Regions from separate parts of the Streptomyces sp. NPDC058279 genome, predicted to be linked through region 2. Evidence: riboswitches for the same ligand, from Rfam matches in the RefSeq annotation. Region 2 holds a riboswitch; the other holds the start of a gene.
What was found. A riboswitch is a leader RNA that binds a small molecule or an ion and turns the genes downstream of it on or off. The one in region 2 is predicted to bind S-adenosylmethionine.
Positions count from the first base shown of each region.

Region 1: linked by a shared signal. The riboswitch ahead of ACFVXJ_RS05435 (aminotransferase class V-fold PLP-dependent enzyme) and the one ahead of thrC (threonine synthase) in region 2 are both predicted to bind S-adenosylmethionine.

Region 1 covers NZ_JBHVYA010000002.1:144,762-156,567, reverse strand. The annotation lists gene ACFVXJ_RS05460 (heme-copper oxidase subunit III) at 1-611, shown strand, start outside; gene ACFVXJ_RS05455 (c-type cytochrome) at 687-1,496, shown strand; gene ACFVXJ_RS05450 (Rieske 2Fe-2S domain-containing protein) at 1,493-2,551, shown strand; gene ACFVXJ_RS05445 (cytochrome bc complex cytochrome b subunit) at 2,548-4,179, shown strand; gene trpD (anthranilate phosphoribosyltransferase) at 4,358-5,422, shown strand; SAM riboswitch class IV at 5,606-5,722, shown strand; gene ACFVXJ_RS05435 (aminotransferase class V-fold PLP-dependent enzyme) at 5,936-7,345, shown strand; gene ACFVXJ_RS05430 (Lrp/AsnC family transcriptional regulator) at 8,359-8,640, opposite strand; gene ACFVXJ_RS05425 (rhomboid family intramembrane serine protease) at 8,637-9,362, opposite strand; gene ACFVXJ_RS05420 (hypothetical protein) at 9,519-9,758, shown strand; gene ACFVXJ_RS05415 (NYN domain-containing protein) at 9,799-11,163, shown strand; gene ACFVXJ_RS05410 (NlpC/P60 family protein) at 11,464-11,806, shown strand, end outside.
Region 2 covers NZ_JBHVYA010000010.1:117,800-129,605, forward strand. The annotation lists gene nagA (N-acetylglucosamine-6-phosphate deacetylase) at 1-500, opposite strand, end outside; gene ACFVXJ_RS20505 (ROK family protein) at 500-1,432, opposite strand; gene ACFVXJ_RS20510 (extracellular solute-binding protein) at 1,606-2,952, shown strand; gene ACFVXJ_RS20515 (DUF3263 domain-containing protein) at 3,023-3,259, shown strand; gene otsB (trehalose-phosphatase) at 3,293-4,144, shown strand; gene ACFVXJ_RS20525 (trehalose-6-phosphate synthase) at 4,563-5,999, opposite strand; gene ACFVXJ_RS20530 (glucosyl-3-phosphoglycerate synthase) at 6,118-7,068, opposite strand; SAM riboswitch class I at 7,287-7,445, shown strand; gene thrC (threonine synthase) at 7,463-8,758, shown strand; gene ACFVXJ_RS20540 (MoaD/ThiS family protein) at 8,800-9,078, shown strand; gene ACFVXJ_RS20545 (cold-shock protein) at 9,477-9,683, shown strand; gene groL (chaperonin GroEL) at 10,008-11,630, shown strand; gene ACFVXJ_RS20555 (helix-turn-helix domain-containing protein) at 11,726-11,806, opposite strand, start outside.

The DNA.
Region 1 (11,806 bases), on a different contig from region 2:
TGGCGACAGCAACGACAGTAGATACCGGGCACGCGCACCCGACGGTCAACCGGCCGAACCTCGTCAGCGTCGGAACCATCATCTGGTTGAGTTCCGAGCTGATGTTCTTCGCGGCCCTCTTCGCGATGTACTTCACCCTGCGATCCGTGACGGGCGCCGAGTACTGGACAGAGCAGGCTTCGGCCTTGAACCTGCCCTTCTCGGCGACGAACACCACGATCCTGGTGCTCTCCTCCCTCACCTGCCAGCTCGGCGTATTCGCCGCCGAGCGCGGTGACGTGAAGAAGCTCAGGACGTGGTTCATCATCACGTTCGTCATGGGTGCGATCTTCATTGGCGGCCAGGTGTTCGAGTACACCAGTCTGGTCAAGGAGGAGGGACTCTCCCTCAAGTCCGGACCGTACGGATCGGTGTTCTACCTGACCACCGGCTTCCACGGTCTGCACGTGACGGGCGGTCTCATCGCCTTCCTGCTGGTCCTCGGCCGGACCTACGCGGCCAAGAGGTTCACCCACGAACAGGCCACGTCGGCCATCGTCGTGTCCTACTACTGGCACTTCGTCGATGTCGTCTGGATCGGCCTCTTCGCGACGATCTACCTGATCAAGTAGCGAACACGTCGCCGGGCACGCCCGGCAATCCATCCAGAAACACCGACGCAGAAGATCCTGACACCGGGGTAATCCGTGAAAAAGCTCTCCGCACGACGACGCCATCCGCTGGCGGCGGTCGTCGTTCTACTCCTCGCGCTGGCGGCCACTGGGGGGCTTTACGCCGCCTTCGCCCCCGCGGGCAAGGCGCAGGCCGATGAAACCGCCCAGTCCCTCGCCATCGAGGAGGGCAAGAAGCTCTACGCCGTGGGCTGCGCAAGCTGCCACGGAACCGGCGGTCAGGGTTCCACTGACGGCCCCAGCCTGGTCGGCGTCGGCTCCGCGGCCGTCGACTTCCAGGTGAGCACGGGTCGCATGCCGGCCCAGCAGCCCGGCGCGCAGATCCCGGCGAAGCCTCCGGTCTACACGCAGGCCCAGATCGACCAGCTGGCCGCGTACATCTCCTCCCTGGGAGCCGGCCCGTCCGTGCCCACCCAGAAGCAGGTCGACCCGGCGGGTGCCGACATCGCCAAGGGTGGCGAACTGTTCCGCAACAACTGCGCGCAGTGCCACAACTTCACCGGCGAGGGCGGCGCCCTGACGCACGGCAAGTACGCCCCCAACCTGGCGGACGTCTCGCCGAAGCACATCTACGAGGCCATGCTCACCGGCCCGCAGAACATGCCCTCCTTCCCCGACAGCACGATGCCGGAGAAGCAGAAGAAGGACATCATCGCGTACCTCCAGAACGTGAACGGCGACAAGTCGGTCAGCCCTGGCGGCCTGAAGCTCGGTGGCCTCGGCCCCGTCTCCGAGGGTCTGTTCGGCTGGATCTTCGCTCTGGGTGCGCTGATCGCTGTCGCCGTCTGGGTCGCGGCCCACACCGCTAAGGCCAAGAAGTCATGAGTAGCCAAGACATTCCCGAAGAGAAGCACCTGCCGAGCGAGCAGGGCGACGCGCACCACGGTGGCGTAGCGGTCGCGGACGACCCGTTCGCCGACCCGGGCCTGCCGGTCCACAAGCCGCGCATCCAGGACATCGACGAGCGGGCCGCCAAGCGGTCCGAGCGCGTGGTCGCGATGCTGTTCACGCTGTCGATGCTGGCCACGATCGGCTTCATCGCCGCGTACGTGACCATCCCCGTCGACAAGTACGTCTACATCTTCCCCATCGGGAAGGTGAGCGGCCTGAACTTCGCCCTCGGCCTGACCCTGGGCACGGCCCTCTTCTGCATCGGCGCGGGCGCGGTCCACTGGGCCCGCACCCTGATGTCCGACGTGGAGGTCGCCGACGAGCGCCACGCCATCGCGGCGCCGCCGGAGGTCAAGGCCAAGGTCCTCCAGGACTTCGCCGACGGTGCGAGCGAGTCGGCCATCGGCCGTCGTCCGCTGATCCGCAACACCATGCTGGGCGCGCTGGCCATGCTGCCGCTGTCCGCCGTGATGATCATGCGCGATCTGGGCCCGCTGCCCGAGGACAAGCTGCGCAAGACCCTGTGGGCCAAGGGCAAGCTGCTCATCAACCAGAACACGATGGAGCCGCTGCGTCCCGAGGACGTGGTCGTCGGTTCGCTGACCTTCGCCATGCCCGAGGGCCTGGAGGAGACGCAGCACGACTTCCAGAACCAGATCGCCAAGGCCGCCCTGATGATCGTCCGGCTCCAGCCGCAGGACATCAAGGACAAGCGGGAGCTGGAGTGGTCCCACGACGGCATCGTGGCCTTCTCCAAGATCTGCACCCACGTCGGCTGCCCGATCAGCCTGTACGAGCAGCAGACGCACCACGTGCTCTGCCCGTGCCACCAGTCCACCTTCGACCTCTCCGACGGCGCCCGAGTCATCTTCGGCCCCGCTGGTCACGCGCTTCCGCAGCTGCGGATCGGCGTCAATGACGAAGGCTTCCTCGAAGCGCGCGGCGACTTCGAAGAGCCCGTCGGTCCTGCATTCTGGGAGCGCGGATGAGCACTGCCACCACCACCGACAGTCAGCGCAAAGCGCCCGCCGGCGAGCGGGTAGCGGACTGGGCCGACGGCCGCCTGGGCATCTACAGCCTGGCCAAGTCGAACATGCGCAAGATCTTCCCGGACCACTGGTCCTTCATGCTCGGTGAGATCTGCCTCTACAGCTTCATCATCATCATCCTCACGGGTGTGTACCTGACGCTGTTCTTCCACCCGAGCATGAACGAGGTCGTGTACCACGGCCCGTACGTGCCGATGCAGGGCGTCCAGATGTCCGAGGCGTTCGCCTCGACGCTCGACATCAGCTTCGACGTCCGCGGCGGTCTGCTCATCCGGCAGATCCACCACTGGTCGGCGCTCATCTTCGTCGCGGCCATGGTCGTGCACATGATGCGCGTGTTCTTCACCGGCGCGTTCCGCAAGCCGCGTGAGGTCAACTGGATCTTCGGCTTCCTGCTGCTGGTCCTCGGCATGTTCACCGGTTTCACCGGTTACTCCCTGCCGGACGACCTGCTCTCGGGCACCGGTGTCCGCTTCATGGAGGGCGCGATCCTGTCCGTGCCGATCGTCGGCACGTACCTGTCGTTCTTCCTCTTCGGCGGCGAGTTCCCCGGCGGCGACTTCGTCGCGCGGTTCTACTCGATCCACATCCTGCTGCTGCCCGGCATCATGATGGGCCTGCTGGTGGCCCACCTGATCCTGGTCTTCTACCACAAGCACACCCAGTTCGCGGGTCCCGGCAAGACGAACAACAACGTCGTCGGCATGCCGCTGCTGCCGGTCTACATGGCCAAGGCCGGAGGCTTCTTCTTCCTGGTCTTCGGTGTCATCGCGGCCATCGCGGCGCTCGCCTCGATCAACCCGATCTGGGCGATCGGCCCGTACCGCCCGGACCACGTGTCCACCGGCGCGCAGCCCGACTGGTACATGGGTATGCCGGAAGGCCTGATCCGTGCCATGCCGGGCTGGGAGATCAACCTGTGGGGCCACACCCTCGTCCTGGGCGTGTTCATCCCGCTGCTGCTCTTCCCGCTGGTGCTGGGCGCGATCGCGGTGTGGCCGTTCATCGAGTCCTGGGTCACCGGGGACAAGCGTGAGCACCACCTGCTGGACCGCCCGCGCAACGTCCCGACCCGCACGGCCTTCGGTGTCGCCTGGATCGCGGAGTACATCGTCCTGCTGATCGGCGGTGGAAACGACATGTTCGCGCAGTACTTCCACCTCTCGATCAACAACATCACCTGGTTCGTCCGGATCGGCTTCTTCGTCGTCCCGGTCCTGGCCTTCATCGCCGCCAAGCGGATCTGCCTCGGCCTCCAGCGTCGGGACCACGACAAGGTGCTGCACGGTCGCGAGACCGGCATCATCAAGCGGCTCCCGCACGGTGAGTTCGTCGAGATCCACGAGCCGCTGCCGCAGGCCAAGCTGCACACGCTCACCTCGCACGAGCAGTACCGGCCGGTCGAACTCGGCCCGACGGTGGACGAGAACGGCGTGGAGCGCAAGCCCAAGGCCACGCAGAAGCTCCGCGCGAAGCTGAGCAAGGGCTTCTACGCGGAGAACAACCAGATTCCGAAGCCCACGGTGGAGGAGTACAAGGAGATCCAGAGCGGCCACGGCCACCACTGATCCCCGCATGACCGCTTGAGGGATTGATTCAGGTCAATCCCGGTGTCGCCACGGTGAGAGCCCCGTCCAGGGTCTGGACGGGGCTCTTCGCCGTCCGCCCCCGCTGGATAGGCTGAGGGCCTTCCCATTCGACGTGGGCGGCGATTTACGGGGCGGCCCACTAGCGCAGGAGCGGACCATGAACGTTGCGACCCCGGCAGGCGGCGACAGCGTGGCGGCCCGCGGATGGCCGGGCGTACTCGACGCCCTGCTGACCGGCCGGGACCTGAGCGCCGACGACACGGCCTGGGCCATGGACCGGATCATGCGCGGGGAAGCCACCGACGCCCAGATCGCCGGCTTCGCGGTCGCCCTGCGGGCCAAGGGGGAGACGGTCGCCGAGATCAACGGCCTGGTGCGGGCCATGTACGCCCATGCCAACCTGATCGAGGTCCCGGGCCGCACCGTGGACATCGTCGGCACCGGCGGCGACGGGGCCAAAACGGTGAACATCTCCACGATGTCCGCGATCGTGGTGGCCGGTACGGGCGCCAAGGTCGTCAAGCACGGCAACCGGGCCGCCTCCTCCGCGAGCGGGGCCTCCGACGTCCTGGAGAAGCTCGGCGTCAACCTCGACCTCAGCCCGGCGCGGGTGGTGGAGGTCGCGGAACAGGCCGGTGTCACCTTCTGCTTCGCGGTGAAGTTCCACCCCGCGCTGCGGCACGTGGCCGCGGCCCGCAAGGAACTGGGCATCCGCACCACCTTCAACTTCCTTGGCCCGCTGACCAATCCGGCGCGGGTCAGGGCGCAGGCGACCGGTGTGGCGGACGCCCGGGTGGCCCCCATCGTGGCGGGCGTGCTCGCCGAACGCGGCTCCTCGGCCCTGGTCTTCCGCGGCGACGACGGCCTCGACGAACTGACGACGACGGCCACCTCCCGGGTGTGGTGGGTGCGCGACGGCGCGGTGACGGAGCAGCCCTTCGACCCGCGTGACGTCGGCATCGACCTCGTGGACGTGTCGGCGCTGCGGGGCGAGGACGCCTCGTACAACGCCGATGTGGCGCGCAGGCTGCTGGCGGGCGAGACGGGGCCCGTGCGGGACGCGGTGCTGCTGAACTCGGCGGCCGCCCTCGTGGCGCTCGACCCGGGCAGCGGCTCCCTGGAGGAGCAGATCGCGACGGGCATCGCCCGTGCGGCCGAGGCCATCGACTCGGGCGCGGCCCGGGCGGCGCTGGAGCGCTGGGTGGCGGCGAGCAACGCGTAGTCCGTGGCCGGGCGGTGCGTAGGCCCTGGCCGGGCGGGTGCGCGGGGCTCATCCGGGCCCGGGTACGGCGGCCGGAGGCCGCTGCGGCCCGGCGACGCGAGAACGGCGTGAAAGAACCGACCCCGGTCCAGCATGCGGACCGGGGTCTTGCGCGTGGGGGATCTTGTGGCAGGATGCTGACCAGGTCACGAGTGACAGCGTTTTGGCCCCGGCTCGCTGTCCGGCAACCCTCCTTCCGTGGCGGGGTGCCCCGGGTGATGACCAGGCCGTAGGCAGTGAGGTCTACGGCAAGCGCGGATCCCTCGACACCAGGGATCCTGGTCCTCGAGGAGCGTTTTCCGTGAGCAAGCGAATGCGATAGGGCGTCTCCGCCCCTTCTTCACCCCTCGGAACAGGGCCGCTTCCGCGTACCCGGACCCCGAGGCATCCCCGTACCCCGGTCGGTCGCCGAGCCGTACCCGCGTACGGGCAGACACCGAAGCCATTCCGCCCTGCCTGCCGGGAGATACCGCCATGTCCGCATCCCTGAACGCCACCGCCGAGCACGCTTCCGCCGAGCACGCTTCCGTCGACGCGGTGTGCGCCGACACCGCGTGTGTCGAGCCGCTGCCCGTCCTCGGTCGGGACGTCACCGTCCCGCTCGTCACCGGCGGCGAGGTCAGCTACGCGGCCCTCGACTACGCGGCCAGCGCGCCGGCGCTCCAGCGGGTGTGGGACGACGTGGCCGCGTACGCCCCGTACTACGGCAGCGTGCACCGCGGCGCCGGGTACCTCTCGCAGCTCTCCACCGACCTGTTCGAGCAGAGCCGGGTCACGGTCGCGGAGTTCCTGGACTGCCGCCCCGCCGACCAGGTGATCTTCACCCGGTCCACGACCGACTCGCTGAACCTGCTCGCCGCCGCGCTCCCCGCGGACTGCCGGGTGTTCGTCTTCGAGACCGAGCACCACGCCTCGCTGCTGCCCTGGGGCAACGCGCGGGTCACCTACCTCAACGCGCCGCGCACCCCCGACGAGGCGGTCGCCACGTTGGAGCGGGCGCTGGCCGGACGGGACCCCTACGGCCCGGCGCTGGTGTGCGTCACCGGCGCGTCCAACGTCACGGGTGAACTGTGGCCGGTGCGGGAACTCGCCGCGGCGGCGCACGCCCACGGCGCGCGGATCGTGCTGGACGCCGCCCAACTGGCGCCGCACCACCCCGTCTCGGTGAGAGAACTGGACGTGGACTGGGTCGCCTTCTCCGGGCACAAGTTGTACGCGCCGTTCGGCTCGGGCGTGCTGGCGGGGCGGGCCGACTGGCTCCAGGAGGCGGAGCCGTACCTGGCCGGCGGCGGCGCCTCGCGGAAGGTGGCCCGGCGCGAGGACGGCGGCGTGGACGTCGAGTGGCACACCACCGCCGCCCGCCACGAGGCCGGCTCCCCGAACGTCATCGGCGTCTACTCCATCGCCTCCGCCTGCCGGGCGCTGACGGAGGCGGGCTTCGAGGGCCTCGTCGCCCGGGAGCGGCAGCTGATCGCGAAGGTCCGCGAGGGTCTGGCGGAGGTCCCGGAGGTCCGGGTGCTTTCCCTGTTCGGGGACGAGGCGCCGCGGGTCGGCGTCATCTCGTTCGTGGTGGACGGCTGGAACAGCTCCCACTTCGCCGCCGCGCTGTCCGCCGAGTACGGGATCGGCGTCCGCGACGGCCTTTTCTGCGCCCACCCGCTGGTGCGGACGCTGCTGGGCAGCGAGCCGCAGGCCCAGGGCGAATGCGGAGCGCCGGAGGCGGCGCCGGGGGAGCGGTCGCTCAACGCGATCCGCGTCAGCTTCGGCGCCGGCACCCCCGACGAGCACGTGGACCGCTTCGTCCGCGCGGTGCGGGAGCTGGTCGCGGACGGCGCGAAGTGGAACTACCGCACGGAAGAAGGCCGCTGCGTGCCGGTTTCCTGACGCGCCCCGCAGTTTCCTGACGCGCCCCTCGCGCGGCTCGGCCCTGGCGGGCCTCCCCGGCTTCGCGCCGCTGCGCCGAACTCCGTCCGGCGTCGGTGGGGCGGTGGTTCGAGGGCGGGCTGGTGCGGGGGGTACTCGGCCTGGCGGCCGGGTGGTCGCACGCTCGGGAAACGCGCGGGCACCCTGGGCGAGGCCCGCGCCCTCAGCCGGTGCTCGCGCCGGGGGCGCCGGTACTCGGCCCGATTGGGTGGCCGCATGCGTCGCGGTGGCCGTGTGGGTGTGGCGCGCGAGCCCGGCCGGTGCTCGGGCGTCGGTGGCGTAAGCGGGCTCGCCGGGGGCCGGTACTCGGCCCGGGCGATGGGGCGGCCGCGCGCGGAGGCGGTCGCCGCCTGGGCGCGGCACGCGCCCCCCGGCTGGGTCCACGGACGGTCACGACCAGGCGCGGTCCGTGGCTTCGGGTGGCAGAACGCCCCCGCCGGCCCGGGGCGGAACCGGCGGCGCTTTCCGGGGCCGTTCTACCGGTCGGCGCCGCGACCCGCCTGACGGGCCCGGGCAGTCGGCCCGTCGAGGAACCTGGGCAGCCCCGCTGTAGGGAGCTCGTGCCCGTATCGGCCCCGGGCGGGCGGGTCGCCGGCTCGGGAGGGGGGAACGTGGAGGGTGTCCGACCGCTCCAAGGAGCGCGACTGGCGCAACACGCCCGGGCCGTTCTACGGAGTCGGACCGGCACCTGCCGGACGGCGCGGCTGCCGGGCGCCCGCCAACATGCCGTACGACGGCGATCGGGGACGTTCACCGGCAGGGCGGAGAACCCTTGCCATATGACGGCGACCGGGAGCGTTCACCGGTAGGCCGCGACCGGGCGGAGATCCGGTGCCGTCACGACGGCGACCGGGGGCGCGCGCCGGTAGGGCGGAGGCCCTCGTCGGACGCTCGGGGGCCGGAGGTGGGCCGCTCCTGCGACGGGGACCCTGGGCGGTCGTGGAGGGCCGCCTGCGTCAAACCCCGGCCAGGGGCTACGCGTCGAGGCCGATGGCGAAGGCCGCTTCCAGGTCGTGCTGGGAGTACGTGCGGAACGCCACGTGGGTGTCCGTCGCCTCCACACCCGGGATCTTGCTGATGCGGCCCGGGATGATGTCCGCCAGGTTCTCGTGGCGGGCGACGCGGACCAGCGCGATGAGGTCGTAGGTGCCGGTGACGGAGTAGACCTCGCTGACGCTGTCCAGCTGCGCGATGGACTCGGCGATCTCGGGGATCCGGTCCACGCTGGTCTTGATGAGCACGATCGCGGTGATCACGGTTGGCTGTCTCCCTCGCCGGCAGTCACTGGTCGCCTCACTCTAGTCGTACGCCGATACCGCACCCAGGCGTAGGCGAACCCGACGGAGAAGCCCACCACGTGCGCCAGGTACGCCACCCCCGGCCCGCTCGCCGCCCGGTGCGCCGCCAGCCACTGCAGGACGAACCAGAACATCAGCACGATCCACGCGGGGAACCGCAGCGGCAGGAAGAACAGGAACGGGAACAGGCTCGTCACCCGGGCCCGCGGGAACAGACACAGGAAGGCCCCCAGGACCGCCGAGATCGCCCCCGACGCGCCGACCAGCGTCTGGTCCGAGGAGGCGTGGGCCGCCGCGTACGCCGCCAGCGCCAGATACCCCGTGGCGACGTAGAAGAGCAGGAACGCCGGGCGCCCCATCCGCTCCTCCGCCATCGCGCCGAACACGTGCAGGAACAGCATGTTGCCGAGCAGGTGCAGCCAGCTCCCGTGCACGAACAGCGCCGTCAGCGGCGTCAGCAGGGCCCGGGCCGTCCCCCCGAAGAGTTCGTCCGGGACCACGCCCCAGCGCCGGAAGTACGCGGTCCCCGTCTCCAATAACAGGTCACCCGTCCCGTAGACCGGGTTCAGACCGGAGGCGGGCCCGAGGACGAACACCACACAGCAGCCCGCGATCAGCGCGCGGGTGACCACCGGGCCCCGCACGACCTCCCCGAGGGCAGCCTGCCACCTTACGATCATGCGACAGAGCATGACGCAGCAGAGCCCCCGTCCGGGCGGTGCCAGGCCGTAGGGTGACGTGGTTGCCTACCGAGGCCCGCCGAAGGCCGCCATCGGCCCCCGACGGCTCCGCCGGGCGGCTTTAATTGAATGAGCTACGAAGGAGAGAGCGTCCTGATGACGGTTCCCCTGCCGACAGCCACCACCCGGTGGCGCTGCACCCTGTGCGGCAACCTCACGCGCTTCGACGTCACCCGTTCGTCGAAGGTCGTGGAGTACGTCCACCTGGACCTCGCCGGGGAGCCCACGGTCGAGGAGCGGGAGGTGGTCAATGAGACCATCGAGTCGGTCCGCTGCCGCTGGTGCAACGCGGTGGACCAGATCGAGCTTGTGGACAGGCCGGGCACGGACTCCTGACGGGAGCCGGGCCCACAGTAGATCACGGTAGGGGTGACGGATTGTGGAGCCAGCAAGCGGCGCTGAGCCGGCCGACGCGGCCGGCGACGCCGCGGAGGTGCTCGACCGCCCGCTGCCGGAAGGCGTGCGGCGCCGGGTCATCGCGCTCGTCTCGGACGCCTTCGGCGGTCTGACGGTCGCGGACCTGCCCGCGCAGCTGCGCCAGTACGCCCGGTTCACCCCGACCCGGCGCGCCAAGTTCGCCGGGAACGCGATGGCGGCGGCCGTGGAGACGGACCCCGTCTTCCGCGGGCGCGTCGCCGAGAAGCTCCGCGACGCCCAGACGGAACTGGCCGGGGCGCTGGAGTGCGGGGCCCCGCCGGCCGCCGCCGATCCGCTGGACGTGGCGGCGGCCGCGTACATCCTGCGGCCGTCCGGCTGGGTCAAGCTGGTCGCCGCCGCCGGCGAGGAGGTCCAGCGCGCCGACGCCGAGCGGGTCGGTGACGAGACCCGGCGCGAGCTGGAGCGGCTGCGCGAGGAGCTGGCCCAGGCGCGCGCTTCGCAGCGCTCGGGCGATGAGCAGGTGCGGGCCGAGCTCGACGCCGTCCGCAAGGAAGCGGAATCGCTTCAGCGCAAGCTGCGCAGCGCCCAGAGCGACGTCAAGCGGGGCGAGGCGGCCCTGCGCAAGCTGACCGCGGAGGTCGACGGCATCCGCGGCGACGCGGCCGCCCGGGTCGCCGCCGCCGAGAGCGAGAGCCGCCGGCTCAAGTCCCGTCTGGCCGAGGTGGAGTCGGCGCTGGAGACCTCGCGCCGGGCCACCCGCGAGGGACGCAGCATCGAGGACATGCGACTGCGGCTGCTGCTGGACACCGTCCTCGACGCGGCTGCCGGGCTGCGCCGCGAGCTGGCGCTGCCGCCGGTCTCCACGCGGCCCGCCGACACGGTGGACGCGGTGGAGCCCGGCCGGATGACGCCCAAGGACATCGCGGCACGGGCCTTGTCCGAGACCGATCCGGCGTTGCTGGACCAGCTGTTGGCGCTGCCCCAGGCGCATCTGGTGGTCGACGGCTACAACGTGACGAAGACCGGCTACCCGACGATGCCGCTGGAGAAGCAGCGGCTGAGGCTGCTGGGCGGGCTGTCGATGCTGGCCGCCCAGACGGGCGCGGAGATGACGTGTGTCTTCGACGGCGCCGAGCTGGCCGCGCCGGTGCTGCTCGCGCCGCCGCGCGGGGTGCGGGTGCTGTTCTCCAAGGCGGGCGTCACGGCGGACGAGCTGATCCGCCAACTGGTGCGGGCGGAGCCGTCCGGCCGCCCGGTGGTCGTGGTGTCCACCGACCGCGAGGTCGCGGACGGCGTGGCCAAGTACGGAGCCCGTCCGGTTACGTCCGCCTTGTTGCTCAAGCGGCTTTCGCGCGTTTCGTGATGTTCGCCCGTGGGTGCGGCGGATCGACCCTTCTCGCCAAGTAGCGTGAGGAATGCCGGAATTGGCGGTGCGTCGTCGGAACGTACCGTCAAGTTCTCGGCACCCAGTGTTGACGGCGTGTGAAGAAGTCGGTGAGGGGCCGATTTTTTGCTCCCGGGGATTTGAACTGATCGCGGCCGGGTCACTAGGGTCTGTTCAAACCTTCGTGCGGTAGGTCACTCATTCGGGGTGACGGCGAAGGTGCCGCCGAGCGTGTCGCGTTCCGTTTCCGGCGGCGTGAGGAAGAAGGAGCTCGCCTTCGTGGCGTCCCACCGTCGACCCAAGCAGCCGAGCCGTTCGCGCGTGACCGCGCTCACCGCGTTCGCCGCCGCCGCTGTCGCCCTCTCCTCGCAGTCGGCCATGGCCGCCCCGGACAAGCCCAACAAGGACGAGGTCAAGGCCAAGGTCGACGCCCTCTACGGGGAGGCGGAGCAGGCCACCGAGAAGTTCGACGGAGCCAAGGACCGCCAGGACAAGCTCGAAAAGGAGATCGCGCAACTCCAGGACCAGGTCGCGCGCGGCCAGCTCGAACTCAACGAGATGCGCAACACGTTGGGCTCGATGGCCAGCGCCCAGTACCGCACCGGCGGCATCGACCAGTCCC
Region 2 (11,806 bases):
AGGGTGACCATCCGGGCGGCGCCGTGCGCGGCGTCGACCAGTTTGCGGACCTCGGCCGGGTCGGGGTCGCGCAGCAGTTCCGCCTTGTGGGCGCCCTTGCGGCAGGCGTTGATGAAGGGTCCCTCGAAGTGGATGCCCGCGATCTCGCCCTGCTGGGTCAGTTCGGCCAGCAGCCCGGCGCGGCGGGCGAGTTCGTCGAGTTCGCCGGTGACGGTGGAGGCGACGAGGGTGGTGGTGCCGTGCTCGCGGTGGGTGCGTACGCCCTTGAGGACCTCCTCGGCGGTGCCGGAGGTGAACGAGGCGCCGCCGCCGCCGTGGTTGTGCATGTCCACGAAGCCGGGGACGATCCAGTGCCCGGCCAGGTCGGTGACCGGGGTGTCGGGGGAGGCGCTGCCGGCGATCCGCTCGCCGTCGACGATGACCCGGCCGCCCGCCACGGTCCCGGTGGGCAGCACCACCTTGGCACCGGACAGAACAGTGCTCTGTGTGCTTGCGGCCATCAGGCAGGTACCTCCGTGGCGAGTAGGTCCCAGGCGAGCAGCCCTGCGCCCAGGCATCCGGCGGTGTCCCCGAGGGCGGCCGGAACGATCTCGGGCAGTCGCTGGAACGTCACGCGTTCCTCCACGGCCGTCCGAAGTGGTGTGAACAAGGTTTCCCCCGCCTCCGCGAGGCCGCCACCGATGATCACCGTGCGCGGGTCCAGCAGGGTGATCGCGGTGACCAGCCCGTCGGCGAGGGCGCCGATGGCGGTGAGCCACACCTCCCGGGCGCGGGTGTCGCCGGACTCGACGGCCTTGGCGCAGTGCGCGGCGTCCGCGTCGGGGTCGCCGGAGGCGGCGGCCCAGGCGCGGCTGACGGCGGAGGCGGAGGCGAGGGTCTCCAGGCAGCCGTGTTGGCCGCAGCCGCAGGCCGGTCCGCCGGGGCGGACCACGATGTGGCCGATCTCGCCCGCGTAGCCGTGGGCGCCGGCCTCGATGCGGCCGGCCAGGCCGATGGCGCCGGCGATGCCGGTGCCGAGCGGAACGAACAGGAACCGGTCGGCACCGCGTCCCGCGCCGATGCGGCCTTCGGCGAGGCCGCCCGTGCGCACGTCGTGCCCGAGGGCCACCGGGATGCCGCCGAGGCGGGCGCCGAGCAGGTCCCGCATCGGTACGTCGCGCCAGCCCAGGTTCGCCGCGTAGACGGCGGTCCCGCGTTCGGCGTCGACGATGCCCGGCACCGCGACACCGGCGGCCGAGGCGGCCCGGCCGAGGTGTGCGCGGCCGTGGGCGAGGAGGTCGGCGGCGAAGTCGAGGATCGTCTCGACGACGGCCCCGGGGCCCCGCTCGCGGCCGGTGGCGCGGCGCGCCTCGTGCAGCAGGGTGCCGTCCTCGGCGATGAGGGCGGCCTTCATCCCGGTGCCGCCCACATCGAGGGCGATGACGTGTTTCACGGGTTTCACAGAGGACAGTCTCGCGTGCTGGGGAGGCAAAGGTCTAGTCCATTGGGGGGAATGTTGAGCCGCCATACAAATCCGGGGGCGCGCTCCGGCAACGGTCCGGACACGGTCCGGGCGAGCGGCGCGTTCCGGATGTGAAGCAGCCGGAAAGTGGTGTAGACCTTACGATGAATAGTAGGTACGACAAGGGGTGGATCAGAACTGTGAAGGGCCGTTACCTGAGCCTGGCCGCGACCGGGGCCGCGCTCTGCCTGACCGCCGTGACGCTGACGGGCTGCGGAGCCCTCGGCCTCACCGGGAACAACGAGGTGACCCTCCGGGTCGTGGCGGCCGACTACGGCGACAATCCGCAGAACTCCTCCGCCGCCTACTGGAAACAGCTCGGGGACTCCTTCGAGAAGACCCACCCCGGGATCAACGTCGAGGTCAGCGTCTACTCCTGGACCGAGGTCGACGCCAAGGTCGCCGAGATGGTCAAGGCCCACAAGGCCCCCGACATCGCGCAGATCGGCGCCTACGCCGACTACGCGGAAGCCGGGAAGCTCTACTCCGCCGAGGAACTGCTCTCCGTGCAGACCGAGGCCGACTTCCTCGGCCCGCTCGCCGACGCCGGCAAGGTCAAGCACACCCAGTACGGCATGCCCTTCGTGGCCAGCACCCGGCTGCTCTTCTACAACGAGAAGCTGCTCAGCGACGCCGGCGTCATACCCAAGGACGGCAAGGCCGGCTGGCAGCCCAAGAGTTGGGCGGACCTGGAGGCGGCCGCCAAGAAGCTCAAGGCCGCCGGCGTCCCGACCCCCTTCGCGCTGCCGCTCGGCCGCGAAGAGGCCCAGGCCGAGTCGATGATGTGGATGCTGTCGGGCGGTGGCGGCTACACCGACAACGAGGACAGCTACGAGATCGACTCGCCCGAGAACGTCAAGACCTTCGAGTTCCTGCGCGACAGGATGGTCGGCCAAGGCCTCACCGGCCCCGTGGAGCCCGGCAAGCTCGACCGCCAGGCCGCCTTCGACGCCTTCGCGCGCGGCGAGGTCGGCATGCTCAACGGCCACCCGACGCTGCTCAAGCAGGCCGGCGAGAAGGGGATCAAGTTCGGCATGGTGCCCATGCCGACGGCCGACGGCACCGACCACCCGACGATGGGCGTCGCCGACTGGGTCATGGCCTTCAAGAACGGCCACAAGGCGCAGACGGGCAAGTTCCTCGACTACCTCTACGAGGCGAAGAACGTGACGGCCTTCACCAACAAGTACGACCTGCTGCCCGTGACCACCAGCGGCTACCGGGCCATGGAGGCGGCGGCGGCCGGCGGCGGCGGCTCCGCGCCGCAGCTCAAGACCTTCCTGACGGCGCTGCCGACCGCGCGGCTGTACCCCGTCGGCAAGAAGTCGTGGGCCGGGGTGAGCGAGGACGTCAAGCAGAACATCGGCAAGGTGGTCCAACCGGGCGGTCAGCCGGAGAAGGTGCTCGGGGACATCGCCGACGCGGCGCGCAAGGCGGACGGCAACCGCTGAGCGGGCCGGGCCCCCGGTTCGCCGCCGGTCCGCCCGCGGGCGTGTCGGTGGGCGGCGTTAATCTGGCGGTATGACGGACGACGGGCGCTTGACGGCCACCGAGGCCGCCGTGCTCGCGTACGAGGGACGCACCTGGTCGGGGCCCGGAGCCAAGGAACGGGCCATCCGCGAAGGGCTGGGGATGACCCCGGTCCGCTACTACCAGCTGCTCAACGCCCTGATGGACGACCCGCGGGCACTGGAGCACGCGCCGGGCACGGTCAACCGGCTCCGGCGCATCCGCGCGGCACAGCGGGCCCGGCGATAGCAGTCGTACGACTGGACCGTTAGGGTCTTCCCCATGGGGAGCCATGCGCACGAAACGCCGATGCCCGTGCCCGCCACCGCCGCCGGACGGGAGGGACTCGAAGCCCTCCTCCGCGCGCCGCGCCGATCCGTCGTAGCCCTCGACTTCGACGGCACCCTCGCCGACATCGTTCCCGACCCCGACCAGGCGCGCGCCCACCCGGACGCCGTACCGGCGCTGGCCGCGCTCGCGCCGCAGGTGCTGGCCGTGGCCGTCGTCACCGGCCGGCCGGCCGGGGTCGCCGTCCGCAAGGGGGGCTTCGCGGAGGTTCCCGGCCTGGAACACCTCGTCGTCCTCGGGCACTACGGGGCCGAGCGGTGGGACGCCGTCAGCGGGCTCGTCCACGCGCCCGCCGAGCACCCGGGGGTGGCGGCCGTACGGGCCGAGCTGCCGGGGTTCCTGGAGTCGATCGGGGCCTGGCGCGGGACCTGGATCGAGGAGAAGGGCCGGGCGCTGGCCGTCCACACCCGGCGCGCCGAGGACCCGGAGGCGGCCTTCGAAGCCCTGCGGGAGCCGCTGGCGGAGCTGGCGGCGCGGCACGGGCTGATGGTGGAGCCGGGGCGGGCCGTGCTGGAGCTGCGGCCGCCGGGGATGGACAAGGGCGTCGCCCTGACGGAGTACCTGGAGGAGGTCGGCGCGGAGGCGGTGCTGTACGCGGGGGACGACCTGGGGGACCTCGCGGCGTACGCCGCCGTCGAGAAGCGGCGGGCGGAGGGGGTGCCGGGGCTGCTGGTGTGCAGCTCCTCGGAGGTCCCGGAGCTGGCCTCCCGGGCGGACCTGGTCCTGCCGGGGCCGGCGGAGGTCGCGGCGTTCCTGGCGGCCTTGGCGGTGGCCCTGCGGGGCTGAGCGGGGCCCTGCGGGGCTGCCCGGGCGGGGTGCCGAGGTGCCGCTGCGCGGAGCCGTCCCGCCGGGCGGGGTCCCGGGGTGCCGCTGCGCGGAGCCGTCCCCTACCCGCCCTTCCACCGTTCCCTGGGCCCTGCCCAGACCCGCGCCTCAAACGCCGGCGGGGCTGAAAGCAACGCCGGCCGGGGCCGAGAGGCCCGGCTCCGCCTGGGAAGCGAGCGTCGGGGTTGCATTTTCAGCCTCGCCGGCGTTTGAGGCGCGGGGTGCGGGGCGGAGCCCCGCCAGACCCGGGCGGAGCCCGGGGGCGCTTGCGCGGCGGCGCCGCAGACGATCAGGCCCGGCCCGGGTCCGGGCACGGTCAAGGGCCCCGCCCGGGCAAGGGCATGGTCAGGAGCGCGGCCCCGCCCGGGGAAGGGCGGCGTCAGGCCTCGCGGAGGGCCGAGAGCTGGGCCGTGAACCAGGCCGTCGGCGGCAGCGACGTGGCCGCCGCGGCCAGGCGCTTCGTGCGTTCCGCCCGCTCCGCCTCCGGCATCGACAGCGCCGCGTGCAACGCCGCCGCCGTCTCCGAGACGTCGTACGGGTTCACCGTCAGCGCGTCCGAGCGGAGCTCCTCGTACGCCCCCGCCCCCGTCGACAGCACCAGCGCGCACCCCGCCTCCGACACCACCGGGATCTCCTTCGCCACCAGGTTCATGCCGTCCCGCACCGGGTTCACCAGCGCCACGTCCGCCATCCGGTACGCCGCCAGCGACCGCGCGAAGTCGTCCTCCACCGACACCAGCACCGGCTGCCAGTCCGCCGTCCCCAGCTCCGCGTTGATCTCCGCCGCCAGGTCCCGCACCGCCGCCGTGTACTCCCGGTACACCGCCAGGTCCTGCCGCGAGGGGTACGCCGAGGCCATGTGCACCACCCGCTCGCGCCACTGCGGGTACGTCGTCAGCAGCTCCCGGTACGCCAGCAGGCCGCGCAGGATGTTCTTGGACAGCTCCGTCCGGTCCACCCGGACGATCGTCTTGAGGTCCCCGACCTCCGCCCGCAGCCCCGCCAGCTTGTCGTCGACCTCCGGCCGGTGCGCCAGCGCCCGCAGGTCGTCGCCGTCCACGCCCAGCGGGAACGCGCGCACCTCGGTCGTGCGTCGTGCCCACACCGACTCCCGCCGGTGCTCCACGGTCCCCTCCCGGACCTCCTCCGCGCTGCCCTCCGCCCCGTCGAACGGCATCGCCGACAGGAACGCCCGCGCCCATTCCCCGGTGTGGAAGCCCAGCAGGTCCGCCCCGAGCATCCCCCAGGTCAGCTCCTCCACCACGTACCGCGGCAGCATCCGCAGCACGTCCGGCGAGGCCCACGGGGTGTGCGTGAAGTGCGCGATCCTCAGGTCGGGCCGCAGCACGCGCAGCATGCCCGGCACCAGCGCCAATTGGTAGTCCTGCACCAGCACGGCCGCGCCCTCGTCGGCCTCCGCCGCCAGCGCGTCCGCGAAGGCCCGGTTGTAGAGGACGTACGCGTCCCAGCGCCGCCGGAACTCCGCGTCGAAGACCGGCTCGCGCGGGATGTCGTACAGGTGGTGGTGGGTGAACCACAGCACCGAGTTCGCGATGCCGTTGTACGCGGCGTCGTACACGGCGGGATCGATGTCCAGCATCCGGACGCCGGGTTCCGAGACCCCGCGCCGCACCGCTTCCCGGTCGCCCTCCGACAGCGCCGCGCAGATCCACACCGCGTCCGGCTGCTCCGCGAGCGCCGCGGAGAGTCCGGAGACCAGACCGCCCCCGCCGCGCCGGGCGCCGAGGGTGCCGTCGGGGGCGTGGGCGTACGAGAGGGGGCCGCGGTTCGCGGCGACGAGTACCTGGGAAGCCATGCCGCGAACCTAACCCCGGCGCAGGCGCCTCAAACCCGTCGCCACGCCACTGCGCGTCACACGCCGAGCCGCGCCGCGTCCCGCCGCGCCGCGTCCCGCCGCGCCCCGCGACGCCGCGTCAGGCCACGCGACGGACCGCGTACTCCTCGACCTCCAGCATCGGCGGCCGTTCCTCGGTGTCCACGGCGTGCGTGCGCGGCACGAAGCCCTCCGGGCCCCGCTCGAACTGGGTCAGCGCGGGGCGGACCAGGTGCCCGCGCGAGAGCCGCAGCTGCGCCGTGCGGTAGATCGCCGCGGCCATCCGGCCGAGCGCCTGCCCGTCCTGGTGGCGGTGCAGCCGTACGCCGACGTCGACCTGCGCCAGCGCGTCCAGTCCGACCGTGTGCAGCGCGTCGACCAGCAGCCCCAGCTCCACGCCGTAGCCGACCGGGAAGGGGAGACGTTCCAGCAGGGAGCGCCGTACGGCGTACTCGCCGCCCAGCGGCTGGACGAAGCCGGCCAGCTGTGGCCAGTGCAGGTTCAGCAGGGGCCGGGCCACCAGCTCGGTGACGCGGCCGCCCTGTCCGGGCGCGTCGCCGAGCGGCCGGTCGTACATCGCCTTGACGAAGTGCACGTCCGGCTCGGTCAGCAGCGGCCCGAGGATGCCGGACACGAAGACGGAGGAGAAGTCCCGCAGGTCGGCGTCCACGAAGCAGACGATGTCGCCGGTGGTCGCGAGCAGCGAGCGCCACAGCACCTCGCCCTTGCCGGGCACCGCCGGGAGCCGCGGCAGGATCTCGTCGCGGTGCACCACCCGCGCGCCGGCCTTCGCGGCGACCTCGGCCGTACGGTCGCCCGACCCGGAATCGACCACGACCAGCTCGTCCACCAAGGGGACCGGCAGCCCCTCGATCAGATCGCGGCGGATCACCTCGACGATCGCGCCGACCGTGGCCTCCTCGTCGAGCGCGGGCAGCACCACGCTGACCGTCGCTCCCGACGCGCGCTTGCGGTCGAGCAGCTGGTCGAGCGGTCGGTCGGCGGCGGACCAGGAGCGGTCGGCCAGCCAGCGCTCCACCTCTTCCAGCACTTGGGGACTCCAGGGGATCGGTGACGGGACGGTGATCGGGCGGGTGGATCGGCAGGCGGTTTTCGGGCGAAATGTGATCCATCTCGCCGTTCGGACAGCTGTCTCAACCACCCGGGCCTTCGGTTACAGTCTTGAACAACGCGAAGGACCACGGCATGCCGGGGTCCTCGTGCACAAACGCCCGGACGCGCCATAGAGCGCGCGGCCCGGTGCCATACCGCTCATCCAGAGGGGCAGAGGGACACGGCCCGTTGAAGCCCCGGCAACCCTCCAGTCGGTTCTCGCGATCGCTCATCACGGCGACGTCAGCGAGGTCCCCGGCTAGGGAAGGTGCCAATTCCGTCTCATGGCGAAGTGCGCCATGGGGAAGATGAGGAGAAAGGGCCTCGCCATCATGGCTGCACAGACTGTCGCCACCTCTGCCGAATCCACCGGCACCTCTGTCGATCTCGGACCCGCCACCGGCCTTTCGTGTCGTGAGTGCGGTACCCGCTTCGAGCTCGGCCCGATCTTCGCCTGCGTCGAGTGTTTCGGACCGCTGGAAGTCGCCTACGACCTGCCCGCCGGTGACCCCGAGGCCCTGCGCGCCGCGATCGAGGCCGGTCCCGACAACATCTGGCGGTACGCCCCGCTGCTGCCCGTCCCCGCGGACGTGGCCGCCAAGCCGAACCTGAACCCGGGCTTCACGAAGCTCGTGGACGCGGCCAACCTGGCCAAGGAGCTCGGCGTCACCGGCAAGCTCTACGTCAAGGACGACTCCGGCAACCCGACGCACTCCTTCAAGGACCGTGTCGTGGCCATCGCCGTCGAGGCCGCCCGCGCCTTCGGCTACACCACCCTCTCCTGCTCCTCCACGGGCAACCTGGCCGGCGCCGTCGGCGCCGCGGCCGCCCGCGCCGGCTTCCGGTCCTGCGTGTTCATCCCGCACGACCTGGAGCAGGGCAAGGTCGTGATGGCCGGTGTCTACGGTGGCGACCTCGTCGGCATCGAGGGCAACTACGACGACGTCAACCGCTTCTGCTCCGAGCTCATCGGCGACCCGCTGGGCGAGGGCTGGGGCTTCGTCAACGTCAACCTGCGTCCGTACTACGGCGAGGGTTCCAAGACGCTCGCGTACGAGATCTGCGAGCAGCTCGGCTGGCGGCTGCCGGACCAGATCGTGATCCCCATCGCGTCCGGCTCGCAGCTGACGAAGATCGACAAGGGGCTCCAGGAGCTGATCAAGCTCGGCCTGGTCGAGGACAAGCCGTACAAGATCTTCGGCGCGCAGGCCGAGGGCTGCTCGCCCGTGTCGACCGCCTTCAAGGCCGGTCACGACGTGGTGCGCCCGCAGAAGCCGAACACGATCGCCAAGTCGCTGGCGATCGGCAACCCGGCGGACGGCCCGTACGTCCTGGACATCGCGCGCCGCACCGGCGGTTACGTCGAGGACGTCAACGACGAGCAGGTCGTCGAGGCCATCAAGATCCTCGCGCGGGCCGAGGGCATCTTCGCCGAGACCGCCGGCGGTGTGACCGTCGGCGTGACGAAGAAGCTCATCGAGAACGGGCAGCTCGACCCCTCGCTGACCACGGTCGTCCTCAACACCGGTGACGGCCTCAAGACCCTGGAGGCGGTGGCCTCGGACAGCGGCCAGACCGCCACCATCCGCCCCAGCCTGGACGCGTTCCGCGCCGCCGGCCTGGCCTGAGGCCCGACCCACCCCCCTGTTCCCGGAAAGGCAGTAGCGCCATGAGCGTCAACGTCCGCATCCCCACCATCCTGCGCACCTACACCGGCGGCCAGGCCGAGGTCCCCGCCGAGGGCACGACCCTCTCCGAGGTCATCGAGTCCCTGGAGAAGAACCACCCGGGCATCTCCGCCCGCGTCCTGGACGACCAGGGCAAGCTGCGCCGCTTCGTGAACGTCTACGTCAACGACGACGACGTGCGCTTCGAGGGCGGCCTGCAGACGGCGACGCCGGACGGCGCGGGAGTCTCGATCATCCCCGCCGTGGCGGGCGGCTGCTGACCACCGGACCGGCGATACCAGACGTCACAGAATTGCCCCCTCCGCTAAAAGCGGAGGGGGCAATTCTGGTTGATTGGGCGCGGTAGGGTTGGGGAAGTCCCCTCCGCTGTTCTTGCCCGCCGCATATGAGCGGGCCACCGGATGGTTGACATTGAGTCAACATGCGAGCCTGGTATGGGCCTTTGGTGCCGGATGTCGGGCCCGAGTTGCCCGGGAATATGCCTAAATTTCGCTTGATTTCCCCATTCCTTCTTGTCCGGAATTCTCGTCGGAATGACCTGTTGCAGACAGCACCGGTGCGGATACATTCAGCCGCGGTCGAGGCGTTCCGGCGCAAGTTCTGACCCGGGTCCGCGAAGTGCGGTCCTGCGCAAGGGCCAGTAATAGGGGAGTTAGGCATGGCTCAGGGCACCGTCAAGTGGTTCAACGCGGAGAAGGGCTACGGCTTCATCGCGGTCGACGGTGGTGCGGATGTGTTCGTCCACTACAGCGCCATCCAGATGGACGGGTACCGCACCCTTGAAGAGGGTCAGCGGGTCGAGTTCGAGATCTCGCAGGGCCAGAAGGGTCCTCAGGCGGACATGGTCAAGCTCGCACTCGGCTGACCCGGCGCGATCGACCACCGACGCAACAGGTCTCAGGACCACACACGCACGAGGGGCCCACATCCCGGACACGGGATGTGGGCCCCTCGTGCGTCCCCGACCGGGGACTTCGCCCGGCGTTGCCCGAAGCCGCTTGCACTCGACGGGGTCGAGTGCTAATCATTGGCGTTAGCACTCTCCAGTCGAGAGTGCTACTGAAACGAGGACCGGGTCGGTGAGGCCCGAGGGTCCGGCGGGAAGGAACCGTCGGGCTCGCAGGCCGTCCGTCGCGGGCGCGGGCGCGGTCCAGGAGCAATCCACCCCAGTCCTGGAGGACCACTTCAGATGGCCAAGATCATTTCGTTCAACGAGGAGGCCCGGCGCGGTCTCGAGCGTGGCATGAACCAGCTCGCCGACGCCGTCAAGGTCACCCTTGGCCCCAAGGGTCGCAACGTCGTCCTTGAGAAGAAGTGGGGCGCCCCCACGATCACCAACGATGGTGTCTCCATCGCCAAGGAGATCGAGCTCGAGGACCCGTACGAGAAGATCGGCGCCGAGCTGGTCAAGGAAGTCGCCAAGAAGACGGACGACGTCGCGGGCGACGGTACGACCACCGCCACCGTGCTGGCCCAGGCGCTGGTCCGCGAGGGCCTGCGCAACGTGGCCGCCGGCGCCAACCCGATGGCCCTCAAGCGTGGTATCGAGAAGGCCGTCGAGGCCGTCTCCGCCGCCCTGCTCGCGCAGGCCAAGGATGTCGAGACCAAGGAGCAGATCGCTTCGACGGCCTCCATCTCCGCCGCCGACACCCAGATCGGCGAGCTCATCGCCGAGGCCATGGACAAGGTCGGCAAGGAAGGCGTCATCACCGTCGAGGAGTCCCAGACCTTCGGTCTGGAGCTTGAGCTCACCGAGGGTATGCGCTTCGACAAGGGCTACATCTCGGCGTACTTCGCCACCGACATGGAGCGTATGGAGGCGTCGCTCGACGACCCGTACATCCTGATCGTCAACTCCAAGATCGGCTCGGTCAAGGACCTGCTGCCGCTCCTGGAGAAGGTCATGCAGTCCGGCAAGCCGCTGCTGATCATCGCCGAGGACGTCGAGGGCGAGGCCCTGTCGACCCTGGTCGTCAACAAGATCCGCGGCACCTTCAAGTCCGTCGCCGTCAAGGCCCCGGGCTTCGGCGACCGCCGCAAGGCCATGCTCGGTGACATCGCCATCCTCACGGGCGGCACCGTCATCTCCGAGGAGGTCGGCCTCAAGCTCGAGAACGCCGGTCTCGACCTGCTCGGCCGCGCCCGCAAGGTCGTCATCACCAAGGACGAGACGACCATCGTCGACGGCTCCGGTGACAGCGACCAGGTCCAGGGCCGCGTCAACCAGATCCGCGCCGAGATCGAGAACTCCGACTCGGACTACGACCGCGAGAAGCTCCAGGAGCGCCTCGCGAAGCTGGCCGGCGGCGTGGCCGTCATCAAGGCCGGTGCCGCGACCGAGGTCGAGCTCAAGGAGCGCAAGCACCGCATCGAGGACGCCGTTCGCAACGCGAAGGCGGCCGTCGAAGAGGGCATCGTCGCCGGTGGTGGCGTGGCCCTGCTCCAGGCATCCTCGGTCTTCGAGAAGCTGGAGCTCACCGGTGACGAGGCGACCGGCGCCAACGCCGTGAAGCTCGCCCTGGAGGCCCCGCTCAAGCAGATCGCCGTCAACGGTGGCCTGGAGGGTGGCGTCGTCGTCGAGAAGGTGCGCAACCTCCCGATCGGCCACGGCCTGAACGCCGCGACCGGCGAGTACGTCGACATGATCGCCGAGGGCATCATCGACCCGGCGAAGGTCACGCGCTCCGCGCTGCAGAACGCCGCGTCGATCGCCGCGCTGTTCCTGACCACCGAGGCCGTCATCGCCGACAAGCCCGAGAAGGCCGGCGCCGGTGCGCCGGGCGGCATGCCGGGCGGTGACATGGACTTCTGATCGGCCCCGGCTGATCGGCTGTTCATCACGCTTCACGTTCGAGGGCGGCACCCCCACCGGGGGTGCCGCCCTCGGGCGTTTGCGCGGCGCGCCGCTCAAGCGGCCGGCCGCGCGACGAACCTGACCTCTTCCTGGTCCTCGCCGAGGGCGATGTTCAGCGAGGCGTCCAGGGCCCG